DNA from 2 places in the Nonomuraea muscovyensis genome. Region 1 is predicted to be linked to the other one. Evidence: predicted binding sites of a transcription regulator. Region 1 holds the regulator's gene; the other holds the start of a gene.
The links. Region 1 encodes HrcA, which represses chaperone genes, less so after heat shock. Its sites were predicted from a motif close to TTGGCACTCTCNNNNNGAGAGTGCCAA; they were not measured.

Region 1 (5,612 bases):
ACGGCGGCCGCGTGCCGCCCCTCCGCGCCGCCGAGCACCAGCTCGGGCCCGTCGAGCACGTCGGACAGGAAGACGGGGACGGTCACGGCCGGCGGCTCATCGGCCGTTGAACGCGTCGCGCAGCCGCGAGAAGAATCCCTGCTGCCCCGGCGCGAACTTGCCCGGCGGCCGCTCCTCGCCCCGCTGCCTGGCCAGCTCGCGCAGCAGCTCCTCCTGCGCCGGGTCGAGGCGCATCGGGGTCTCCACGTTGACGTGGATGAGCAGGTCGCCGCGGCCGGTCTCGTTGAGCCGCTGCACGCCCCTGCCGTACATCGTGATGACCTGCCCCGCCTGGGTGCCCGGCCGGACGTCGATCTCCTCCGCCCCGTCGAGGGTCTCCACGGTCAGCACCGTGCCGAGGGCCGCGGCCGTCATCGGGATCTGCACCGTGCAGTGCAGGTCGTCGCCGCGCCGCTCGAAGATCTCGTGAGGGCGTTCGACGATCTCGAGGAACAGGTCTCCGGGCGGGCCGCCGCCGGGGCCGACCTCGCCCTCGCCGGCGAGCTGGATGTGGGTGCCGTCCTCGACGCCCGCCGGGATGCGGACCTTGATCGTACGGCGGGTGCGCACGCGGCCGTCACCCGAGCACTCCTGGCACGGGTGGCGGATGATCGAGCCGAAGCCACCGCACTGGGGGCACGGCCGCGAGGTCATCACCTGGCCCAGGAACGACCGCGTCACCTGGGAGATCTCGCCACGCCCGCTGCACATGTCGCAGGTGTCGGGGTGGGTGCCCGGCGCGGCCCCGGCGCCCTGACACACCTCGCACAGCACGGCCGTGTCGACGACCAGCTCACGGGTGGTGCCGAACGCGGTCTCGCGCAGGTCGAGCTCGACGCGGATCGTGGCGTTGCGCCCCCGGCGCGCCCGCGAGCGCGGCCCGCGCGCGCCGCCCGCCGAGCCGAAGAAGGCGTCCATGATGTCGCTGAACGGGAACCCGGCGCCGAAGCCGCCCGCCCCGGCACCGGCGCCCGCACCGCCGAACGGGTCGGCGCCCAGGTCGTACATCTGGCGCTTGTTGGGATCGGACAGGACCTCGTAGGCCTGCGTGATCTCCTTGAACCGTTCCTGGGTCTCAGGATCCGGGTTCACGTCGGGGTGCAGCTCCCGGGCCAGTCTCCGGTACGCCTTCTTGATCTCGTCCTGACTGGCGTCACGGCGCACCCCGAGGGTGGCGTAGTAGTCGCTGTTTGCCACTTATCGACCTCTTATGATGCAGCCAGGATCTGGCTGACGTAGCGTGCCACCGCGCGCACGGCGCCCATCGTCACGGGGTAGTCCATCCTCGTGGGACCCAGCACGCCGAGCCGGGCCAGTTGGTTGTCGCCAGAACCGTATCCGGTGGCGACGACGGATGTGCCGCGAAGGTAGGGGTTTTCGGAGCCGATGCGCACGGTGAGCGCGGACGGGGTGTCTGTGGAAGTCTCGCCGAGCAGCCGCATGAGCACGACCTGCTCCTCCAGCGCCTCGAGCACGTCACGCAGGCCCGTGGCGAAGTCGGCGCCCGCGAGGTTGGCGGCCCCGGCGAAGACGAGCTTCTCGTCGTGCCGTTCGACGAGCGTCTCGAGCAGCACCGACAGGATCGTCGCCACCGCGGGACGGTCCTCGACCGGCAGCCGCTCGGGCAGGTCGGCGACCCGGTCGGGCACGGTGCTGAGACCGCAGCCGTCGAGACACGCGTTGAGCACGGCGCGCAGGTGGGCGATGCGCTGGTCCTCCACGACCTCGGGCAGCTCGATCACCCGCTGCTCGACGCGGCCGGTGTTGGTGATCAGCACGAGCATGACGCGCCGCTCGCTGAGCGGCACCAGCTCGACGTGCCGGACCGTCGAACGGGTCAACGTCGGGTACTGCACGACGGCGACCTGCCTGGTGAGCTGCGCGAGCAGGCGTACGGTGCGCATGACCACGTCGTCGAGGTCGACCGCGCCCGCGAGGAACGTCTCGATCGCCCGCCGTTCCGCCGAGGAGAGCGGCTTGACCTGCGACAACCTGTCGACGAACAGGCGGTAGCCCTTGTCCGTCGGCACGCGGCCGGCGCTGGTGTGCGGCTGGGTGATGTAGCCCTCCTCCTCCAGCGCGGCCATGTCGTTGCGCACGGTGGCCGGGGAGACCTTCAGGTTGTGGCGCTCGGCCAGCGCCTTGGAGCCCACCGGTTCGTTGGTGGACACGTAGTCTTCGACAATGGCGCGGAGCACCGCCAGTTTACGATCGTCGAGCACGTGCACACCTCCTGCCTCTGCTGGGAACCGCCTAGCACTCGGTGTTCCCGAGTGCCAAGTGTACGGCCGTTGCCTGGAAGGTGCGATAACGACCGGCCACCGGGGTGCCTGGCGTGCCCGAACCCGCAGGCATCAGACTGATCGGCATGACCGACGATTCCCCGTCCCAGCCGAACGGCCCGCAGCCCGGGTCCGGTCCGCGGCCCGGTCAGGCCTCCTCACCCTCCGGTGCCCCGTCCTCCGATCCGCAACCTCCGGCCGCCTCCTCACCTGCGCCGGCGCCCGCGGCGGAGCCGTCCGACGCCTCCGCCGACGCCCCGCCGGACCCGCCTCAGGGCGGCCCCTCCGACGCGCCCGCCGAAGCCGCTTCGGACCCGCGGGCGAGCACCCCTTCCGACGCCTCCTCCGACGCCCCTCCCGACACCCCGTCCGGGCCGCCCTCTGGCGCGCAGCCCAGCGCGCCGTCCGGGTCGACCTCCGGGCCGCAGCCGGGTGCGCCGTCCGGACCGCCCTCCGGGCCGCAGCCGGGTGCGCCGTCCGGACCGCCCTCCGGGCCGCAGCCGGGTACGCCGTCCGGACCGTCATTCGCGTCGCCGTCCGGGCCGCCGCCGCCCGCTGCCGGGTACAGTCGCGCCCCGGGTTACGGGCCGCAGCCTCCGAGCGGGCCGCCGTCGCACGACTATCCGCCGCCCGGCGGCCCGTCCCACGGCCAGGCGGCGCCTCCCGGCGGTCACCCGTACGGACCCCAGCCGTCCAGCACCCCGGGCTACGGGCCACCCGGCGCCTTCGGCGGCTACGGCCAGCAGCCCCCCGGCACCCCCAGCTACGACCGGCAATCACCGAGCGCGCCCGGCTATGGACAACAACCGCCCAGCGCGCCCGGATACGGCTACCAGGCTCCCGGCGGCCCGCCCTACGGTCAGGCGCCGCCTCCCGGCGGGCCCGCGTACGGACAGGCGCCCGCATTCGGCGACCCCTCCTACGGGCAGGGGCAGACGCCCGGCGGGCCCGGCTTCGGCCAGGCTCCCCCGCCGGGCGAGTCCGCGTACGGGCAGGCACCCCCCTCGGGCGGCCCGGCGTTCGGGCAGGCCGCGCCTCCGGGCGGTCAGCCCTACGGACAGCCCGGCGCGTACGGCCCTGGACAGCCGGGCGCGTACGGCCCCGGACAGCCCGGACCGTACGGCCCCGACCAACCCGGACCGTACGGCCCTGGACAGCCGGGCGTGTACGGCCCCGACCAACCCGGCGTGTACGGCGGCGGGGGCCGGTTCGGCGCGCGGCCGGATTCCCGGCCGGTCAAGCCGTCGCTGTGGTGGATCGCGGGTGGCTGGGCGGTCGCCGTGGTGTGCGCGGTGGCGGGCGTCGCCCTGTTCACGGGGGGCGTGTTCAGCACGGCGAGCGACATGGCGCCGTCGAAGACGTTCGCGGCGGGCGAGAGCGTCACCGTCGCCCTCGACCCGGACGACCGGCCCGCCCTCTACATCGCCAGCTCCACCCGGGTGCACTACACGTGCATGATCTCCGGCGGCCCCGGGCAGGCCAGGCTCGTCAACACGACCACGAACCAGACCGTCAACCAGGGCTCCATCCGCTGGCAGCTCATCCTGCTGGTCAACGCCCCCTCGGCCGGCGACTACCGGCTCACCTGCGCGACCCAGGAGCCGGGCGACGCGCGCTTCGGGGTTGGTCGTGACCTCGCCTCCTCGGCGGGCGGCCTGGCCGGCGGGGTGGCGGCGCTGCTGCTCATCCCGGGTGCGGGCGTCCTGATCGGGATCGTCGTCACCGCCGTGGTCCTCGTCCGGCGCAGCCGCGGCCGCAAGCGCCTCGCGATGGGCGGGTGATTTGCTACGGTCCCCGTGTGTACGAGGGTGATGTTCTCGCGGGCAACTGGCGGCGGCCGGGCAAGGGCACGATCCCCAAGGTGCCCGCCGAACCGGACCTCGTCGTGGAGGACGCCGAGAGCGGCTTCTGCGGCGCGGTGGTGGCCTGCGACAAGGAGGCCGTCACGCTGGAGGACCGGTTCGGCAGGCGCAGGCTGTTCCCGCTGGCGCCGGCCGCGTTCCTGCTGGAGGGCAAGGTCGTGACGCTCGTACGGCCCGCGCCGGGCCCGCGCGCGCCGAGGCGGAGCGCGTCGGGTTCGCTCGCCGTGGAGGGGCTGCGGGCCAAGGTCGCCCGGGAGAGCCGCATCTACGTGGAGGGCGTGCACGACGCCGCGCTGGTGGAGAAGATCTGGGGCCACGACCTGCGGGTCGAGGGCGTGGTGGTCGAGTACCTGGAGGGGGTCGACGACCTGCCCGCGATCGTCGAGGAGTTCGGCCCCGGGCCGGGACGCAGGCTGGGCGTGCTGGTCGACCATCTCGTGCCCGGTTCCAAGGAGAGCCGCATCGCCGCCCGGGTGACCTCGCCCGAGGTGCTGGTGGTGGGGCATCCGTTCGTGGACGTCTGGCAGGCGGTCAAGCCGTCCGTGCTGCGCATCCCGGCCTGGCCGGAGGTGCCGCGAGGGATACCGTGGAAGGAGGGTGTGATCGCGGCGCTGGGCTGGCGTCTGGAGCCGGCCGAGGCTTGGCGGCGCATCCTCGGCGCCGTCTCGACCTTCGCCGACCTGGAGCCCGAGCTGTTGGGCCGGGTCGAGGAACTGATCGACTTCGTTACGGAGGCACCATGAGCCAGGACCCACCCCATCCTCAGCCCGACGACGACGCCACGCGGCGCGTCACCCGTTCCGACCTCCCCGACCAGAGCGCCGCCGCGCCCCACCCCGGCCCTGACCCGCACCCCGGCTCAGGCCCCCAGCCCGGTTCGGACGCCCACCCCGACGCGGCCCACCCCGAACCCGGCGCTTCAGGTCCGCACCCCGGCTCGGGTCCGCACCCCGGCTCAGGTCCGCACCCCGGCTCAGGTCCGCACCCCGGCTCGGGCGCCCAGCCCGGTTACGCGTACGGGCAGCCGCACACCCCGCCCGCCGGCTACCCGCCGCCCGCGCAGGGCTACCAGCAGCAGGGCCACCTGCCTCCCGGGTACCTCTACCTGCCCCCCGGCCAGGCCCATCAGCAGCCCGGCGGGTACGGCTACGGGGCCCCGCAACAGCTCCCGCCGCACGTCCCCGGCACGTACGGCCCGCGACCCGGCAGCGACGACACCACCATGGCGATGCTCTCCCACCTGCTGGGCCTGCTCGTCTCCTGGGTCGGCCCGTTGATCATCTACCTGATGAAGAAGGACGAGGCCCCGTACGTCCGCGACCAGTCGGCCGAGGCCCTGAACTTCCAGATCACGATGTTCATCGGCTACCTGGTCGCCGGCCTGTTGTCGATCATCATCATCGGCCTGTTCCTGCTGCCGATCATCTGG
Region 2 (5,612 bases), on a different contig from region 1:
AACACGGTGCCCGGGAACAGCTCGTGCCCCGTGACGAGCCGCTCCAGCAGCAGGGGCAGCAGGGCCTTCACGTCGTCGGTGGTGCCGATCGTGCCTCCCAGGCCGATCGACAGCCCGAACAGGTGCTCCTCGTCCACCGGCACCCCGCCACGACAGTGCGGGCACCCCTCCAGGACGGGACGCCGGGGGTACCGGTCGAACACCTCCCGCAGCCGCGTCACCGCTCGCGCCACGTCCCGGTCCACCCGCCGAGTCTGGCACAGGCCGCACGACCCGGACCGGCTCGACCGCGACCGGCACGCCCAGGGGCCTCGTGGACACGCGAACGGCCCGCCCCGGAGCGGGACGGGCCGTGCGGTGGTGCTGGGGTCAGTGGCCGTGACCGTGACCGTGGCCCTGGCCGGCGGCCGGAGCCTCCTCCTCGGGCTTGTCCACCACGAGGACCTCGGTCGTGAGCAGCATGCCCGCGATCGAGGCGGCGTTCTGCACCGCCGAGCGGGTGACCTTGACCGGGTCGATGACGCCCTGGCCGATGAGGTCGCCGTACTCGCCCGTCGCGGCGTTGAGGCCGTGACCGGCCGGCAGCTCGGCGACCTTGTGGGTGACCACGTAGCCCTCGAGACCGGCGTTCTCGGCGATCCAGCGAGCCGGCTCCACCAGCGCGCGGCGCACGACGCCGACGCCCGTGGCCTCGTCGCCCGTGAGGCCGAGGTCGTCGAGCTCCTTGGAGACGTGGATCAGGGCCGAGCCACCGCCGGAGACGATGCCCTCCTCGATCGCGGCGCGCGTCGCGGAGATCGCGTCCTCGAGACGGTGCTTCTTCTCCTTGAGCTCCACCTCGGTGGCCGCGCCGACGCGCAGCACGCAGACGCCACCGGCGAGCTTGGCCAGCCGCTCCTGCAGCTTCTCGCGGTCCCAGTCGGAGTCGGACTGCTCGATGGCAATCTTGATCTCCTTGACGCGGTCCTCGATGGCCTGCGCGTCACCGGCGCCGTCGACGATGGTCGTGGCGTCCTTGGTGACGACGATGCGGCGGGCCTGGCCGAGAACCTCGAGACCGACGTTCTCCAGCTTGAGTCCGATCTCCTCGCTGACGACCTGGCCGCCGGTGAGGATGGCCATGTCCTGCAGCATCGCCTTGCGGCGGTCGCCGAAGCCGGGCGCCTTGACGGCGACGGAGGTGAAGGTGCCGCGGATCTTGTTGGTGACCAGGACGGCCAGGGCCTCGCCCTCGACGTCCTCGGCGACCACGAGCAGCGGCTTCTTGGTCTGCGCGACCTTCTCCAGCAGCGGCAGGAAGTCTGCGATCGAGGCGATCTTGCCCTGGGTGAGCAGGATGTAGGCGTCCTCGAGGACGGACTCCATGCGCTCGGGGTCGGTGACCATGTAGGCCGACAGGTAGCCCTTGTCGAACTGGAGGCCCTCGGTGAACTCGAGCTCCATGCCCATGGCGTTGGACTCTTCGACCGTCAGGACGCCGTCCTTGCCGACCTTGTCGAACGCCTCGGCGATCAGGTCGCCGATCTTGGCGTCCTGGGCGGAGATGGTCGCGACGTTCGCGATCTCCTTCTTGTCCTCGACCGGGCGGGCGCTGGCGAGCAGCTTGTCGCTGATCTCCTTGGCCGCCCTGTCGATGCCGCGCTTGAGCGACAGCGGCGAGGCGCCGGCCGCCACGTTGCGCAGGCCCTCACGGACCATGGCCTGGGCCAGGACCGTCGCGGTGGTGGTGCCGTCACCCGCGATGTCGTTGGTCTTGGTGGCCACTTCCTTGGCGAGCTGGGCGCCGAGGTTCTCGTAGCGCTCCTCCAGCTCGATCTCACGAGCGATGGTCACGCCGTCGTTCGTGATCGTCGGAGCACCGAACTTCTTGTCGATGACGACGTTGCGGCCACGCGGGCCGAGGGTAACCTTCACGGCATCCGCGAGGGCGTTGACGCCGCGCTCGAGCGCGCGCCGGGCATCCTCGTCGAACTCCAGGATCTTCGCCATTTTGCTGAAAGTCCTCTCCTGGTGTCGAAGGCCCCGGCCGCAAGAGAGCGCCCGGGGCCCGACACAACCGGCTTACTTCTCGATGATCGCGAGAACGTCGCGGGCGGAGAGCACGAGGTACTCCTCGCCGCCGTACTTGACCTCGGTGCCGCCGTACTTGCTGTAGAGAACGATGTCGCCCTCGCTCACGTCGAGCGGGATGCGCTTGTCGCCGTCCTCGTCCCAGTTGCCCGGGCCCACCGCGAGGACCTTGCCCTCCTGCGGCTTCTCCTTGGCGGTGTCCGGAATGACCAGGCCGGAAGCGGTGGTCTGCTCAGCCTCAAGCGGCTGCACCACAATGCGGTCGCCGAGCGGCTTAACGGGAACCTTGGTGGCGGTCGTCACGATCGGACCTCCCCTTCAGATGTGAATGATCAGAAGAGGCGACCAGCGGGGCCTGCCGTCGCGGGTGCCAGACCTGCCTCGTCGCACGTTGGCACTCTCAAGGGGAGAGTGCCAACAGGAAACATATGCAAGAGGGGCTTGACAGTCAACACGAACGCGTCTGCTCTGAGCGATCAGGACCGAGACATGCCCGTTCACCTAGGAGAACGAGGCTTTCGGCCGGGTTCGCCCCGGCGTGGCCACACGGACGGCGCCCGGACCCCGGGCAAGGCGCTAACGTCGTACGACGTGGACCTCGACGCCTTCACCGAGCTGCTGACCCCGCGCGGCCGGCGCGCCCTGGAGGAGGCACGGGAGCTGCGCGGCGCCGATCCGGTGGCGGCGGCGACCCGGCTGCGCAGGAGCCACGACGCCGCGCTCGCGTCGGCGGCGCTCACCCAGACGGCGCTCAGGGAGCGGGCGAGGGCCAAGTTCGGTGACCAGGCCGAGCTGATGTTCTTCACACCACACGGGCTGGAGCAGGCCACCCGCGCCGACGTCGCCGCGCATCGCGCCCACCGCCTCGTCGCAGGCGCCCTCACGGCTCCGGGTACGGGCGCGGCGGCAGCGGGTGGGCTGCGCGTGGTGGACGTCTGTTGTGGGGTCGGAGGTGACTTCCTGGAGCTGGCCAGGGCCGGCTGCGTCGTGGACGCGGTGGACACCGACCCGCTGACCGTCGCCGTGGCCAGGGCCAATGCCGAGGCGCTCGGGCTCGCCGACCGGGTGACGGTCCGGGTGGCCGACGCCGCCACGGTGTCGCCCGAGGACTACGACGTGCTGTTCGCCGACCCGGCCCGGCGCGGGGCGCGGGGCCGCACGTTCGATCCTCTCGCCTACTCGCCGCCGTGGCCGGTCGTGCTCGACCTGGTCGCCCGCGCGCGGCGCGTCTGCCTGAAGGTGGCGCCGGGCATCCCGTACGAGTTCATCCCCGAGGGCGCCGAGGCCGAGTGGGTGTCCTTCAAGGGGGAGGTGAAGGAGGCGTCCCTGTGGATCGGACCCGGCGCGGCCGGTGAGTGGGTGCGGCGGCGCGCCACGTTGCTGCCGGGCGGGCAGACGCTCTCGGCCACCGGTGCCGCCGCCCCGGTGGGGCCGCTGGGCCGCTACGTCTACGAGCCCGACGGCGCCGCGATCCGCGCGCACCTGGTCGGCGAGGTGGCCGAGCTGGTCGGGGGCCGCCTGGCCGATCCGATGATCGCCTACATCACCGGCGACGAGCCGGTGGACACCCCGTGGGCGGCGCGCTACGAGGTGGCCGAGGCGCTGCCGTTCTCGCTGAAGCGCCTGCGCGCCGCCCTGCGCGAGCGGCACATCGGCAATGTCACCATCAAGAAGCGCGCCTCGGCCGTGGACATCGACCGGCTCCGCGCAGATTTGCGACTTTCGGGGGATAAATCCGGCGTCGTCATTCTCACTCGCGTCATGGACAAACCGTCGGCCCTCATTTGCCACCCCACCTCACCTGCGTAAATGACAAACCAGGGCGATAGCCCGGTAACCCCGATATTTTCCATCGCCCCTGACGGACCTTGATCCAGAGGCTAAGGTGTGCGGGCGTGAGTTCTCCCCCTGCAGCGGCTCACCGCGTTCTCTTATTCATCTGAAAACCGGACCTACCCCACCGCTGCGCGGCAGACCGTCGGCGAGCGAAGGAGCTTTCGGTGGATCATTCCAGCCACACCACCCTTCTCCAGGCAGGCGGGCACACCAACATCCCCGACAGGATGCGCGAGCTGCTGGCGCGCGCCGCCCAGGACCACGTGTACGAGCAGCGCACCCAGGGCGCCGTGCTCGACGAGATCCGCCAGCGGCTCGAAGGGATGGAGTGGCTGCTGCGCGAGGTGCGCGAGCGCGAGCTGGGCGGGCTCAGCGGCACACTGGAGACCGTCAACGGCCGTCTCGACGACATCGCGGCCAAGCCGCCGATGTGGGCCGAAGGGCTGGCCCAGCACGTGGAGGCGGTGCGCGACCACGTCGACGCCGTCGGCGAGCAGGTGGGCACCGTCGACGCCCGCGTCGAGTCGGTCACCCAGCGGGTCGCCCCACTCGGCGAGCTGGCCACGATGTGGGCCGACCTGACGACCATCGGCGGCGGCGTCGAGGAGACGCTCAAGCGCCTGGAGACGGTGCTCGACAGCAGCGAGGGCATCGCCAGGCGGATGGGCGACTTCGCCGCCACGCTGTCCCAGCTCCACTCCAGCATGGAGGTGGCCGCCGGCCGGTTCACCCGGCTGGACAAGTCGATCGCCGAGCTGGCCTCACGCACCGACCACGTGGAAGGCGTGCTGGCCGAGCTGTCGGCGGGCCTCGACGGCCGGCTCTCCGCCACCGCCGAGCTCGTCGGCGCGCAGCTCGACGAGCGGCTGGCCGCCACCCAGCAGCACTTCGGCACCCGCCTCGACGACGCCGAGCACCGGCTCACCGGTCAGCTCCAGGACGCCGAGCAGCGCGTGACCGGGCGCCTCGACGGCCGGCTCAAGGCCATCGAGTCGCGGCTCGACGGCGTCGACGGCCGCATCGAGGCCACCGGCGAGGGCTTCGCCGACCTCGACGGCCGCCTCGACGGCATCGACGGCCGGATCACGGCCATCGACTCCCGGCTGACCACCGTGGACCAGCGGGTCGTCTCCGTCGACGGCCGGCTCGGCGCGATCGACGGCCGGATGGACGGCCGGTTCACCACGCTCGACGACCGCGTGGCCGCCACCGACCAGCACCTGTCCGAGGCCGCGACCCGCAACGAGGGCCGCTTCAACCACCTCGACAACAACCTGGAGTCCCTCGACGAGCGCATCGGCGAGCTGGAGGAGCACCTGACGACCCGCTTCGACCAGGTCGACAGCACCGTCAACGGCCGCTTCAACACCGTCGACACCAAGCTGGCGGCCGGCTTCGAGACCGTGAGCGGTCGCATCGAGGCCGTCGACGGCACGGTGACGACCCGCCTCGACACGATCGACAGCGGCCTCGACACCCGCTTCACCGCCGTAAACAGCAGCCTGCAAACCCGCTTCGACACGGTCGGCACCCGCTTCGACGGGGTCGACGGGCGCCTCACCGACCTGGCGGCCCGCGCCGAGCAGGCCGGCGAGCAGTTGGAGAACGTCGACGACCGCGTCGAGGCCGTCAACCAGCGCGTCGGCCAGCTCCCCGCCACGCTCGCCATCGGCGAACGCATCGACGAGCTGCTCGCCGCGCAGACC

Region 2: groES (co-chaperone GroES) is a predicted target of HrcA. The motif match lies at 2,462-2,488, and genes of this name have one in related genera.

What each region holds. Positions count from the first base shown of each region.
Region 1 covers NZ_JACHJB010000001.1:1,077,655-1,083,266, forward strand. Annotated here, with positions in the region: gene FHU36_RS05135 (16S rRNA (uracil(1498)-N(3))-methyltransferase) at 1-86, opposite strand, end outside; gene dnaJ (molecular chaperone DnaJ) at 97-1,236, opposite strand; gene hrcA (heat-inducible transcriptional repressor HrcA) at 1,248-2,261, opposite strand; gene FHU36_RS44125 (hypothetical protein) at 2,408-4,102, shown strand; gene FHU36_RS05155 (DUF3097 domain-containing protein) at 4,120-4,926, shown strand; gene FHU36_RS05160 (DUF4870 domain-containing protein) at 4,923-5,612, shown strand, end outside.
Region 2 covers NZ_JACHJB010000003.1:546,162-551,773, reverse strand. Annotated here, with positions in the region: gene FHU36_RS34415 (hypothetical protein) at 1-245, opposite strand, end outside; gene groL (chaperonin GroEL) at 370-1,989, opposite strand; gene groES (co-chaperone GroES) at 2,062-2,373, opposite strand; gene FHU36_RS34400 (class I SAM-dependent methyltransferase) at 2,662-3,879, shown strand; gene FHU36_RS34395 (hypothetical protein) at 4,071-5,612, shown strand, end outside.